DNA from 3 places in the Paenibacillus sp. TAB_01 genome. Region 1 is predicted to be linked to each of the others. Evidence: riboswitches for the same ligand, from Rfam matches in the RefSeq annotation. Region 1 holds a riboswitch; each other region holds the start of a gene.
The links. A riboswitch is a leader RNA that binds a small molecule or an ion and turns the genes downstream of it on or off. The one in region 1 is predicted to bind cobalamin.

Region 1 (4,732 bases):
CTGGAAGCCGCAGGTTCCCGATGAAGCTCCGCTTCATGGACGAGAGCGAGCTTTTGAATGTGCAGGGGTACTTGAAGCTGGCCAAAAGCAAAGTGAACCAGAACGCGTTCGTCTAGCAAAATGCATCCGCGCCGGCCTCCAGCCAACCGAGCGGCCGCCGGAACGCCAATTTCACGATATTAGACAAAAGACTGTTTTCCCGGCGGAAAACAGTCTTCGTTCATCTATATTGGATTTGACCGCCGTCGCCGCCAAATCCTGGGGATATAAACCCGTTACAGCCCGGACAGCAGGTCCTTGAAATCGCTTAGGTGCCGCAGCGGCATGTTGTCCTTCCGAAGCCGCTCGGGCAGCGACTCCCACAGCTCCAGCAGCATCGGCTGCTCTAAGCCCAAGGAATCCATCCGGTCTTTGTTCCGGCTGAACACTTCATAGGGCGTGCCTTCCAGCACGCAGGCCCCGCCTGTCCAGCACCAGCAGCCAGTCCGCCCATGCATAAGCCAAATTCATGTCATGCGTAGCCATCACCACCGTCATGCCGCCCTCATGAATGCGGTTGCAGCTCCTCGACGAGCTGCTGCTCGGACGAACGGTCGAGATAAGCGGTCGGCTCGTCGAGCATCAGCAGCTCCGGCTCCAGCACCAGCACGCCGGCCAGTGCCACCCGCTTCTTCTGCCCAAGGCTCAGGTGATGCATCGGCTTGTCCGCCAACGGCGCGAGCCGCATCGAGGCGAGAATGCGGTCGGCTCGCCTGCGAATTTCCGCTTCGCCGATCCCCGCATTCCGGAGCCCGTATGAAATATCTTCATAGGGGGTACTTAGAATCAGCTGCTGTTCCGGGTCCTGGAACACCAGCCCGATCCGCTGTCTCAGCTGCCGCAGCTCGGCATGGCGGTAGACGATCGGCTCCCCCTGCCACAGGATGCTGCCGGAAGCGGGACGATGGATGCCGACCGCATGCAGAAAGAAGGTAGACTTCCCTGAGCCGTTATGACCGCAGATGGCGACCTTTTTGCCTGCAGGAATCTGCAGCTCCAGATCCTTCAGTGCCGGAGACTCCGTCCCCGGATAGCGGTAGCTGACCCCTTCAGCTTTCAATATCGGATTCACGCTCCGTCCCCCCATCGCAACCATAATTCGATCAGTACAAGCAGCGCCCCGGTCAGCACGCACTCCCATTTGTAGCGCTGCGGCATACCGGCAGACACGTAAGGCGCCATCCGGATATCGCCGGTGAAGCCTCTGGCTATCAGTCCGCAGGACAGCTCCCTATACCGCTGCATCGTCTTGCCGAATAACCGGACGACTAGCACGGATGTATCGTGCAGCCGGCCCTGAAAACCGGATTGGCCGCCACGGGCTTTTTGCGCCGTATACATCTGCTGGGCGGTTTCCGTCAGCACGAACAGGAAACGGTACATGATCAGCATCAGCTCCAGCACCAGAGGCGGCATGCGTAATTTGCGCATCACCTGAAACAGCTCGGACATCGGCGTGGTCAGCATGACGAAGGTCAGACAGGATAAGCAGCCGATAATTCGCGTGAACAGCCCCGCCGCCCTTTCCACACCTAGTCCTGATACATATACCGTGGTGTGAGCCAGTGTAAATAAGGGGAGGTTCCCCAGCGCAGAGGCGGCGGTGGCGGCTTTCACCATCAGAGCGCCGTCTGCGGAATGAAGCTCCAATACGATGGGCGGCAGACTTGCGGCATAGAACAAACAGGGTGCCCCGATGAGCAGGCCGTAATATTTCAGCGGCACACCGGCATAGACTACCGTCCACAGCAGCATTGCTGCGCCGATTGCAAGCTGTACGGCCGGATGCGCCAAATACGAGAGCAGAAAAAGAACGGCTGCGAATCCGCATTTCCCCAATGGGGATACGGAGCGCAGCTTGTTTTGGTACGAAAACGTATCGATCAGTTTAATCATTGCGGCTTCGATTTGGACGATTTGCCTTTGAACCATCCGATAGCATAGCCGATTACGCCCGCGCCGATAGCGGCCTGCAGCGCGAACAGCATGCTTTCCGTTTCGGCCGGCGGCTCTAATAGCGGGGCAAACCAAGGCTTGTAGCTCGGATGAAGCTCGGCGATGACCTGCTCTGCGGCGTCGTCCGCTCCCCCGAAATCCCCGTTCACGAGCAGTAACGGCAGCACGGCCAGTAAAATGACACCGGCCAGCATCAGCGTGTTTTTGCTGCGGCTTGTCATGATTGCTTCGCTCCTTTCATTTTGCGCTGCAGCACCGACAGCTCTTCCGTGCTGTACGACTGCATCCAATTCCAGATCAATACCGTGAGCAGCCCTTCGCTGATAGCCAGCGGAACTTGAGTGACGGCAAAAATGCTGCCGAACTTCACGAAGGAAGCCAGAATGCCGCCCTGCTCCGCCGGGAACGCGAGCGCCAGCTGCAGCGAAGTGACGACATAGGTCGATAAGTCGGCCAGGGCCGCCGCCGTAAAGATCGCCCATTTTTGCTTGCCGGTCGAACGCATCAGCCCTTTATACACCCAGTAGCCTACAATCGGTCCGGCTATGGCCATCGAAAAGGCGTTGGCCCCCAAAGTGGTCAAACCGCCGTGAGCCAGCAGCAGCGCTTGAAACAAAAGTACAATGGAGCCTAGCACGCTCATCGGCAGAGGGCCGAACATGACGGCCCCAAGCCCCGTACCCGTCGGATGGGAGCTGCTTCCTGTTACGGACGGAATTTTCAAGGCGGACAGAACGAACGTAAACGCCCCCGCCAGACCAAGCATAATTTTCAGCTCGGGCGTCTCCTTTGTAATCTTCTTCAAAGCCCGGAGTCCGACAATAAAGAACGGGATAAACACAACCCACCAGAACACCGCCCAGCCGACAGGAAGGAACCCTTCCATAATATGCATGGCATACGCGGACTCCGGTTCATTCACAGAAAAATAAACGATAAAGCCCAAAACCAAAAGCAGTGTACTAACCCATTTCTTCGCTTTCAATTACCTAACCTCCCGTTTCTTGAAATAAGATGAAGCTTACGACCGCGAAACGTCAAAAAAACCAATCCTCATTCAAGGATTGGCTTTAAGCGTACGTATCAATAGACGACCAAGGGGAAGGATTCCCTGCCGTTATTATGTCCCGTACACCTCTCCTCTCCGCGAAGGTCTGTGGTGCGTCGAATAAGGTAGGTCTCCTGGCTCTCGGATCCATGCGCTCTTTCGTCTTCCCCGATGCTCTTGCCTATCGAGTGACATGAATGAAAGATAACTCCCCGAATACAGTGGCGGGACCGCTCGGGACTTGCACCCGATTCCCTGTTACCCCTCGCCTGCGCGAGGGCACCCCGTTCGATTGCGTATATAGTTGTCATCCTCCGTATGGGCTCGTCAGCCCCTACTTAGATGCTATTCGGTATTGTACAGCCTTATGCCCGCGATGTAAAGACTCTCAGTCCGGATCATGCGAATGCGAATGATCGTGCGGATGCGAGTGCCCTTGGCGGCCATCCTTCCCTTCCTCATCCAAATAAGTGACGGAAAGCTCTGCGTATAACACGCCTTTCTGCACCTGGATCTGCTGCTTCAGCTCCCTCAGCTTCGATAAGCTTCCGCGTACGACGATAATTTCGAGACACTGCTCATGATTCAAATGCACGTGCATGGTGGAAATCACATGGTGGTGGTATTGATGCTGCAGCTCCATCAGCGTCAGCGGCAGCTCGCTTACATGGTGGTCATAGACCATGACGATGGTACCGGCCACCAGCTGATCGGCATTCAGCTGTCTTGGCTCCAGCAGCACCCTCCGCACAAGATCCCGGATCGCCTCCGAACGGTTGGTATACCCTTGCTCGGATATATATTGATCGAACTGATTGACTAGCTCCTCCGGCATCGATACGCCGAATCGGGTTAATATGTCTTTTTCCAAACCGATCACCTCAAAATTGTACATGCTTTGCCTTATTGTAGCATATTTCGGGGACCGAATAACACAACGGGCCTTTGAAGGCATAAAAGGGTTTAAATGGGAAGGGTCTGCATAGAGAACGGCGTAACAGGCCATATTATACTTTAAAACATGGATAAAACTGGTGCCCAATGGAACCTATAGAATACATTACTTCCAAGCTTAACGGACCGTTCCGATTTGGTCGTACAGCTGCTCGAAACCGGCGGTGTCCGGTGGCAGATCGTCTATTTTCACGGGGCGGTCCATATGGAAATGCTTCAAACCCACGTGTTCAAGCCCTTATGCGGGCTGTCCCTGGAGGGGGCGGGCGAACAGGCCGTCCACAGCCTTTACAGAGATCATTCTTTTTTTACGACGCCGTACCAGATGACAACGAACCCGGATAAAGCCGTGCTGCACCTGCTTCTTGGAGAGGTCATCCTGCTGTCCGACTACAGCGAGCATATCGTGATGTTCCCGTTCGGACAGCCGGCCAAGCGTCCGGTGGATACGGCCAAAAACGAGCGGAATATCCGCGGGCCGAAGGAATCGTTCGTCGAGGATTTGGAGACGAACCTATCGTTGATCCGGCAGCGGATCAAATCCCCCCTGCTCAAGGTCGAAGCTTTTACTTTGGGCGAGCTGACACAGACCGGCGTCTTGATGCTGTATATGGAAGGAATTTGCGAAGATTCCCTTGCCGACAATATCCGCGGACGCATCTCTCAGCTGAAGCCGCAGCAGGTGCTCGGCAGCAGCTTCATAGAGGAGTGTCTCGACGACCATTTATATTCGCC
Region 2 (4,732 bases), 890 kb from region 1:
CGAAGCCGGCAAACGTCACGCCGCGTTCTTTGGCGATTTCCATGCTTTTCTCCAGGGAGTAGAAGTTCATCATCATGAAAAAGGCACCGGCGAAATCTCTGGCTTCTTCGCTTTCGTACGCGATTTTGTTTTTGGCCAAATAGCCGTGAAGGTTCATGGCGCCAAGTCCGACCGAATGCATCTCCCGGTTCGCTTTGGCGACGCCGGGGGCGTTGGAGATGTGCGTCATATCGCTGACCGCGGTCAGCGCGACAATTCCTTCTTGAACGGATTCCTTCAATTTGCTGCGCTCCATCACATTGACGATATTTAAGGAGGCAAGATTGCAGCTAATGTCGCGCCGGATCGAATCCGGCTGGCCATAATCCGCTATTTCCGAAGTTTCCTGCAGCTGGAATATTTCCGTGCACAGATTGGACATTTTGATCGTACCGAGCTGTTTGAGCGGATGCGCACGATTGGCATTGCTTTTATTCATAATGTACGGATAGCCGGATTCCAGCTGGATCATGGATATTTTAATCATCATATCCCGCGCGCTCATCACGGCTTTCTTACGCACACGATCGTCCTCCAGCAGCGTGTCATACATCTCATCGAGATTCATATCGTCCAAATGCATGCCATAGGCCTTATACACGGAATAAGGGGCAAATACATGCAGCGGTTTATTCTGTTCCGCCAGCTGGTAAAACTTATCGGGAATGATCAAGCCGATCGATAAAGTTTTGAGCCGCGTTTTCTCGTCGGCATTGATTTTCTTGCTGTCCAGCAGCTCCAGGATATCCCAGCCGAAAATATTATAATACGCCGCGCCCGACCCTCTGCGCTGGCCCATCTGATCGGCATAGGAGAACGCATCCTCCATCAATTTGAGCACCGGCATAATGCCTTTCGCCGCACCTTCCACATTCTTGATGGATTCGCCGCGACCGCGTAATTTGGACAAATTCACCGCTACGCCTCCGCCGATTTTGGAAAGCTGCATGCAAGTAGCGAGAACATAGTTAATGGAGTTGAGCGAATCGTCCATTTCGAGCAGAAAGCACGAAACCATCTCACCGCGCCGGCTCTTACCCGCATTCAGGAAGGTCGGCGTCGCCGGCTGTACGCGCTGCTCCATCATAGCCGCAGTCAGCATCCTTGCAGTTTGGATATCTCCGGCAGCGAGGTGCAGGGCAACAATCGCGACCCTGTCCGCATAATGCTCCAAATATAACGCACGGTCATTGCTCTTCATCGCGTAGTCCGTATAAAACTTGGATGCGGCCATATACGATGGAAATTCAAAGCCATAACCATGAGCAATCGTATAAATTTCTTCAACCTCATCTTGCGAATAATGCCGGTATACATCCTCGTAATAATCATGATCGATCATATAGCGTACTTTCGCAGTCGTGTCCGCAAAATGGACGCTCTTGCTATGTACTTCTTTCATAAACGCCTGTACGGCTTCCTTGTCTTTATCCAATTGAAAGAAACCTTCCGGATCTCTCTGCAGCAGCAAATTATTCAATTCAATATGCAGCAACTCCGCACACCTCCTGTTTAAACCTCTCCACATCCTGCTTCGTACCTGAAAGCTCGAACTTGCTGAGTACCGGAACCTTGTATAATTTCGCAATCAGATCGGCGCTGCGGGCAAAGCCCTCGCCCCAATTGCGGTTGCCGCTGGCCGAAACGCCTATTAAATTTCGGTGATTCTTCTGAAGAAAGGATAGGACTTTTGCCGGCACCTGCCCGAAGCCCGTTGTATACGTAATTAAGACGAACGGCTCATCCACCGTCATCTTGTCCTCAATTTGAATCATTCGCATATTCAGCTTCTCCACAAAACGGCGTACATTTCCCGTCTTGGAATCATAAGCGATCAACATGCAGCCTCTTCCCCTTCCTTAGCCTCCGAAGCTGATTCCGATTACTTTCCGGGAAGCTCCGGTTATACGCAGCAATGGGCTGCGCACCGTTTCCTCCAATAATAGAAAAGCGCGTTCGGCGATAGAAGGGCCGAATGCGCTAAAATGAGCATGGAACATACACACACATTAAAAGTCATCACGGACACCTTCCTGTTCTCCGCAGGCCGTGTCAATGAACAGGCAGGTCTCCTGGCTTGAGAATCATCATGATCGATCCGCCTTCCCAGCTTGTTCGACTCACCAAGCCAGTGGCATATTAGATCGGTCTTCCTCTCTGACAGTGGCGGAACCGCGCCGGCTTCTCACCGGTCTTCCCTATTAAGCTCCTTCATTCTTCACAATGAAAAAGCACCCGTTCAAACAATATATAGTTGATATTAAATAACTTATATCAATATATGGTGTTTGTCAATGGACAGTTCGATCTTATTTTACTGGGACCTGCCTGGGGAGGATATCTTTTTCATAGGGGGAATGAGGCTAAGAGAGGGTGTTTCTTGATCCAATCCGACGCAATCAAATAGACGTTGTCTTTCATTAATGGGCTAAATGCAGGGTCATTAATAAATTCAATCTGCTCTGGAATCGTATCCAGCAGCATAACCTCGCTGGTTTCATACCCGCCGGGCAGGTCTCTAAGAACACTTACCTTTGAGATATAAATGTTTTTGACAAATACAAGCTGCTCCTGTTCAAAAATTAAATATTGTCCAATCCATTCAATCGAATCGAGTTCACCGCCGGTCTCTTCATACATCTCCCTGATCACGGTTTGGATAACAGCTTCGCCTTCCTTCCTGCTGCCTCCAGGCAATTCCCAGCCGCGGCACTGATGCTTAACAAGAACCAGCTTCCCTTGGTAGAAGGCAAAAATCAGCACACAATTCGCCTCTTCAATCAGACAATTCTTCGTCAGTATTATATTTTGATTGGGCAAGGCGCCGGGAAACTCATAAATCATACATATCACCAACTTGCTTTTGGGTTATAAACAAAGACCCGGCGTCATGCGTTATGCACCGGGTCTTTGTTAATTAATATTGCAGGCTCGGGTAAAGCGGGAATTGCGCAGATAAATCTTTAACCATGCCTCGTACCTTTTCATGAACGGCTTCATTCGACGGGTTCTTGAGTGTCCATGCAATCATTTGGGCAATGGATTTCATGGCCCCCTCATCCATGCCCCTGGAGGTCACAGCAGCAGTCCCGACTCGAATACCGCTCGTTACCATTGGTTTGGCAGGATCGAAAGGAATCGCGTTCTTATTGGCCGTAATACCGACCTCGTCCAACAAATGCTCCGCTTCTTTACCGCTAATATGGAGGCTGCGAAGATCGATTAGCATCAAGTGGTTGTCCGTTCCGCCAGAGACAAGATCGATTCCTTCTGCCAGGAGCGATTCCGACAAAGCTGCCGCATTTTTCACAACCTGCTGAGCATATTTTTTGAAATCAGGCTGGAGCGCTTCGCCAAATGAAACGGCTTTTGCTGCAATCACATGCATTAGCGGCCCCCCCTGTGTTCCAGGGAACACCGCTTTATCGACGGCCGCAGCCCATGGCTTACGGCACAGAATCATGCCGCCGCGAGGGCCGCGCAGCGTTTTATGTGTCGTTGTGGTAACAAAATGCGCATGCGGCACCGGGCTTGGATGCTGGCCTGCCGCTACAAGTCCGGCAATATGCGCCATATCAACAAAGAACAGCGCTCCCACATCGTTGGCAATAGACGCCAAGGATTCAAAATCGATAGTGCGCGGATAGGCACTCGCACCGGCAACGATCATACGAGGTTTGTGCTTGAAAGCTAACTTGCGAACCTCATCGTAATCAAGCCGCGCGTCATTCTCCCTAACGCCGTAAGAAACAAAGTTATATAAAATTCCGGAAGCATTCACGGGACTCCCGTGAGTCAAGTGACCGCCATGTGCAAGACTCATGCCAAGCACGGTATCCCCCGCCTTCAACGCGGCCAAATATACAGCCATGTTGGCTTGCGCGCCGGAATGGGGTTGAACGTTCACATGCTCGGCGCCAAACAGTAATTTAGCGCGGTCACGGGCAATATCTTCCACGATATCGACGTATTCGCAGCCCCCGTAGTATCTTTTCCCCGGGTAGCCTTCTGCGTACTTATTCGTCAACACGGTCCCCGTCGCTTGCAGCACAGCTTCACTTACAAAGTTTTCCGAGGCAATCAATTCAATCTTGCCACGCTGGCGGCTTAATTCCAGATTCATAGCCTCAACGATTCCAGGGTCTTGTTTACGTAACTGCTCCATTGTCCCATCCTCCATTATGCCGGCCGATGCCCTGCTTCTTATTTGGATAGCAAATGCTCATATTTGACACGAGCCGCCTTGGTCGCCTCAACCATATTGCGCAGGGCAGCAACCGTTTCTTCGAGACCACGGGTTTTCAGCCCGCAATCCGGATTAATCCAGAACAGCTTAGGATCCAACACCCGCAAAGCGCGTTCTATCATTCCCGTCATTTCCTCTACGCTCGGAATTCGCGGACTATGAATATCGTAAACACCTAACCCGATTCCCAGCTTGTAGGTATTCAGCTCAAAGCTATGGATTAATTCACCGTGGCTGCGCGATGTCTCAATGGAAATGACGTCCGCATCCATCGCTTCTATGGAATCTATCATGTCATGGAATTCGCAGTAGCACATATGCGTATGGATCTGCGTTGTTTTTTGAACGGTGCAAGTGGCGATGCGGAAAGCTTTGACTGCCCATGCAAGGTAACCCGCCTGCTCCTCTTCCTTGAGCGGCAATCCTTCGCGAACCGCCGGTTCATCC
Region 3 (4,732 bases), 900 kb from region 1:
TCACTCCCCAATCGGCCTCCGGCGGTTGAAGCCCAAGTCCCAGAAAGCTCAGCGAAGCGATGGATAAAATAACTCGTCCGATCCGGATCGTAAATAATACGATTAATGGTCCTATCATATTAGGAAGGATGTGACGGAGAATCATATAACAAGGCCCGGCTCCAAGGGCGCGGATGCCTTCAACATAAGGTTCTTCGCGGAGCTTCATTACTTCACCGCGAACGACACGCGAGAATTCCGGCCATGAAGTGACGATAAGGGCGATGAACAAGCTCTTCATCCCGGGCCCCAGCGTACCGGCAATGGCAAGCATGAACGCCAAGCCCGGCAAGCCTTGAAAAATGCTGACGATCCCTTGGATGAGATCATCGATCCAGCCTCCCCAATAGCCTCCTATTGTCCCGATAATCAGACCGAGCCCCATCGTAACGGCCGTTACCGCAATGGCGAGAACGATGGAGACTCTTCCGCCATAAAGAAGCCGGCTGAACACATCTCTTCCCAGCGTATCCGTCCCCAGAATATGGGCTGGCGAGAGCGGAGCGAGACGCTCCGACATCTGAACCTGATTGAGGTCATACGGCGCGATCCAAGGTGCCAGGAAGCTGCATAATAATACGAACAGAAGCACGAGACATGCGAACCCGGCAGCCCCCTTCATCAGCGTTTCATTGGCGGGGCCCCCATTCAAGCCGCGTTTCAGCTTCAGCTTCATTGAAGCTTCCCTCCCAGCCTCAATTGCGGGTGTATCACAAGATAGGAGAAATCAACCAATACATTGAAGGCGACATAGACAAGTCCCGTAAATACGACATAGCCCTGTATCACAGGGTAATCTCTGCGAAAGATCCCATCCATAGCGAATCTTCCTATTCCCGGTATGGCAAAAATCACTTCCACAATGACCGAACCGCCCAGAATGGCTCCAAAGTATGAACCAATGACGGTAATGAGCGGAATCATCGCGTTACGCAATGCATGAATGAGTAATATGCGTATGTCGCGCAGTCCTTTGGCTTTGGCGGTTACTATATAAGCCTGATTCCATACCTCAAGCAGAGCCGCGCGTGTTAAGCGCATCAGCACCGCACTCGTTCCTGCTGCCAATACGATGGCGGGCATGATGAGGTGCTTTATCGTTCCATAACCGCTGGTCGGCAGCCAGTGAAGCTTTTCGGAGAATACCGTGATCATCAGAATAGCCAGCCAGAACCCGGGGATGGAAACCAACGATAATGCTGCAATTCTAGCTGTATGATCCACGGCCGTATTTTTCATTAGAGCCATCAGCATGCCCAGTGGAATCCCTGTCCCAACGGCAATGATTAGAGCCATGCCCGACACGCTTAACGTGACGGGCAGCCGGCGAAGGAGTTCTCCGCTCACGGATTCTTTCGTCATGTAGGATGTTCCCAGATCCCCGTGACAGGCTCTCCACAGCCAATGAATATATTGGACCGCCATCGGATCGTTCAGTCCAAGCTCCGCTCGCTTGGCATCGATCTCGGACTGCGTCGGCTCGTTGACCCCATTCAAGGTTAAAGCTTCGACCGCAGGATCTCCGGGCGAAGCTGCACTTAAAGCAAAAGCTATTAAAGAAATACCCATCATGACCGGAATGGCTGCCGCTATCCGTCTCAAGAAGTACATCATCTTAAGAGGCCCACTTGAGCTCGGGAAGCGTCGTTCCGTAAATCGTCGCTTTATAGCCTGTAATTTTCTTGTTGTAAGCAATCAAGCTGGCATCGTTAAAGAGGGGAATCGTCGGTAGATCGGATGCGGCAATCGTCTGAAGCTCGTTATAGATGTTTTTCCGCTCGTCCATACTCAAGGTGGTTTTCACTTGATTGAGCAGCTGGTCCACTCTGTCATTCTTGTATCCAAGGCTGTAGCTCTTATTGCTGGAGCCCGTGCTGGATAAATAGTTGGTGAACAGCGTATACGGATCTCCGTTCGGCAATCCTTGTGTGGCGAGAGCCAAGTCATAATCCCCTTTGGACTGCGCTTCCTTGAATGCCGCCCCGTCCAGAATCCGGATATTGACGTCCAGCTGCAAATCCTTCAATACGGACTGGAACAGCTCCGCTTGCGCTTTATAAGGATAGCGGTCCAAGCCATAGGTCGGAACGATCAGATCGATGCTTTTTCTTTGACTGCCAAGGACTTCAACAGCTAATTTCTTCGCTTCCTCCGGGCGGTAGTCCGGCTTCATATCTTTATAGAAAGGCGAGGTGTTATTCAAGAAATTCACCGTGGCCGTTGGATAACCCAGGTAAAGCTCCTTCACTAACTGCTGACGGTCGATCATCATGCTAACGGCTTGACGCATATTGGGGTTATCGAAAGGCGCTTTTTTCCCATTAGGGTGCAGGTAGTGAGAGATCGTCGATTTGGTCGCCGATATTTCGAATTGCGAATCCTTCAGCAGCTCCTTCGCTAAGGTCGGCGGGATCGCGCCCAAGTCCATCACCCCCATAATTTCGCCGGACTTCAGCGCAGCAAGCCTGGTATCGGGATCTGGAATCACGCGAACGCGAATCCGCTTGGCAGCCGCTTTCTCCCCGTAATATCCGTCAAAGGCTTCCAGCAGGGCATATTGATCCTTCTGATGCTCGACCAGCTTGAAAGGGCCCGTCCCTTGCGGGAGTCCGTTGAAATCTCCCTTTTCATTGAAATTTTTGGGACTATAGATCGGGCTGGAGAAATTCACCATCGAATACAGCAAGGTCGGCTGCGGATTTTCAAAGACGAGCTTGAAGGACATGTCGTCGATTTTGACGACGTCTTTTAATCCTGGATAGGAGCTTTTGATATCTAACGTATAGAACGGTGAACTCTTGGGGCTGACCTGCTTGTACCGGTTAAAGTTAGCGATCACCGCATCGGCATTCAGCTTCTCGCCATCATGAAATTTGACATTCTCCCGCAGCTGAAAGGTTCACTCTTTGCCATCCTGCGACATGGTCCAAGACTTGGCCAGCTTGGGAGCAGGCTGTCCGTCCTCGGACGCTGTAATTAAAGGCTCCCACACATAAAGAATGGTGCTCGTATAATAAGCATCCTGAGGTCCTGGAGCCAGGTCGCGCGGAGCGGCCAGAACCACTTCTTCCGGGTGCGCGCTGCCGGATGCAGGTGATGAATTAGCTTGTGGCTGCGCAGCCGGACTGCATCCCACTATCGCAAGGAGTAAACACAGGGCAAGCAAGACAAGCTGAAGCGTGATTTTGTTGCGTGTAAATGAATGAAGCATGACTAAGATTCCTTCTCTCTTTCTGAAGTAAAATGCAAAAAAGACATCTTTACCCAGAAGTGAAGAAAGGTAAAGATGCCCCGATTGTTGAGAAACAAACGACAAGCCGTCCTTAACACTTCCCTATCTTCCGTAGGTAAAAGCAGTGCTGACAGAACAGGCAGGTCTCCTGGCTCTGGATTCTTCATCTTCAGCAGCCTTCCCGGTTCGATCCTAAGACCAGTGGCATCGTTGCTGAGACTCTTCCATTACAGTGGCGGGACCACGTCGGCATTGCACCGAACTTCCCTTTTAAGCTTTAGCTGCCGCTAAAGCACCTTGTTCCCACAATATGCAATTATGAATTTCGGTTGAAATCTATCTGATCATATATTAAAATTCCGTTTTGGGCAAGCGCTGGCGCTGGCGCCAGCGTCAATCGCCGAACAGAAAATCATCATCCGTCAACGTTTCCACATTCACCGTCCGAATATAGCCGTTGCCTTTCTTGGAGAAGAAATCGTGCTGCTTCGTGCGGGTATTGATCCCGTTGAGGACAATCGGATTAATCTCTTCGTCCGGGAATAACGGCTCCAGCCCCAGATTCATCATTGCCTTATTCGCGTTGTAACGCAAGAAGGCCTTCACTTCGTCCGTCAAGCCCACAGCGGAATACAATGCCTCGGTGTACTGCTCCTCATTGCTATGCAAATAACGCAGAAGGCCTTGCAGCGTCTCATAAGCGGCCTGCTGCTCGTCCTCATCCATCTGGGCATAAAGCTCCTGAGCCAGCATGCCTACGTACAAGCCGTGAATGCTTTCATCGCGGAGAATCAGATTGATAATCTCTCCGCTGCTCGTCATTTTGCCTTGCCCGGCCAAGTAGAGCGGATAAAAGAAGCCGCTGTAGAACAAGTAGCTTTCCAGCAGCACGGAAGCGGCCATCGCCAGATACAAATCTTTGCGCGAAGTGATGCCGTTATAATATTGGGAGATCGTCTCCGCCTTCGTCTGCAGGAAACGGTTGTTCTCAATCCATTGGAAGATGGCGTCGATCTCTTCTGTCGAAGCTAAGGTCGTAAAAATACTGCTGTACGATTTGGCATGGATTTGCTCCATCATCCCCATAAAACCGAGAACGGCTTTGCGCTGCAGCCCGTCAACCAATTCAAGAATTTTCGGCATGCCGACGCCGCCCTGCACGGTATCCAGCAAAGTCAGCCCGCCGAGCACCTTCATGTACAGCTCCCGCTCCGCTTCGGTTAAGGTCAGCCAGGACATTTTGTCGTCGGACAGCGGGATTTCCTCATCCGTCCAAAACTGCATAATATTTTGCTTCCAGAATGTATCTGTAAACTCGTCATCGGGACGGTTCCAGTTCACTGCTTTCCAGACACTCATTGCTGTCACTCCTCTCCAGCTTTCTTATACGGAACAACTGATGCACTCTTCGACGGAAAGATGGTTCGTCCGGGTGTAATAAAGAGACTTCAGTCCTTTCTT

Region 2: another riboswitch for cobalamin. It lies ahead of nrdI (class Ib ribonucleoside-diphosphate reductase assembly flavoprotein NrdI); the one in region 1 lies ahead of ACHHV8_RS27645 (energy-coupling factor ABC transporter permease).
Region 3: another riboswitch for cobalamin. It lies ahead of ACHHV8_RS23165 (hypothetical protein); the one in region 1 lies ahead of ACHHV8_RS27645 (energy-coupling factor ABC transporter permease).

Annotation. Positions count from the first base shown of each region.
Region 1 covers NZ_JBIFNP010000001.1:5,676,746-5,681,477, forward strand. Annotated here, with positions in the region: gene ACHHV8_RS27620 (hypothetical protein) at 1-24, shown strand, start outside; gene ACHHV8_RS27625 (hypothetical protein) at 276-452, opposite strand; gene ACHHV8_RS27630 (energy-coupling factor ABC transporter ATP-binding protein) at 545-1,111, opposite strand; gene cbiQ (cobalt ECF transporter T component CbiQ) at 1,108-1,971, opposite strand; gene ACHHV8_RS27640 (energy-coupling factor ABC transporter substrate-binding protein) at 1,932-2,216, opposite strand; gene ACHHV8_RS27645 (energy-coupling factor ABC transporter permease) at 2,213-2,980, opposite strand; cobalamin riboswitch at 3,151-3,345, opposite strand; gene nikR (nickel-responsive transcriptional regulator NikR) at 3,432-3,938, opposite strand; partial or broken gene ACHHV8_RS27655 (spore germination protein) at 4,125-4,732, shown strand, end outside.
Region 2 covers NZ_JBIFNP010000001.1:4,786,306-4,791,037, forward strand. Annotated here, with positions in the region: gene nrdE (class 1b ribonucleoside-diphosphate reductase subunit alpha) at 1-1,534, opposite strand, end outside; gene nrdI (class Ib ribonucleoside-diphosphate reductase assembly flavoprotein NrdI) at 1,521-1,880, opposite strand; cobalamin riboswitch at 2,085-2,293, opposite strand; gene ACHHV8_RS23185 (NUDIX domain-containing protein) at 2,386-2,883, opposite strand; gene glyA (serine hydroxymethyltransferase) at 2,957-4,204, opposite strand; gene metE (5-methyltetrahydropteroyltriglutamate--homocysteine S-methyltransferase) at 4,243-4,732, opposite strand, start outside.
Region 3 covers NZ_JBIFNP010000001.1:4,781,101-4,785,832, forward strand. Annotated here, with positions in the region: gene ACHHV8_RS23150 (ABC transporter permease) at 1-715, opposite strand, end outside; gene nikB (nickel ABC transporter permease) at 712-1,653, opposite strand; gene ACHHV8_RS23160 (ABC transporter substrate-binding protein) at 1,655-2,929, opposite strand; gene ACHHV8_RS23165 (hypothetical protein) at 2,939-3,250, opposite strand; cobalamin riboswitch at 3,393-3,587, opposite strand; gene nrdF (class 1b ribonucleoside-diphosphate reductase subunit beta) at 3,665-4,630, opposite strand; gene nrdE (class 1b ribonucleoside-diphosphate reductase subunit alpha) at 4,655-4,732, opposite strand, start outside.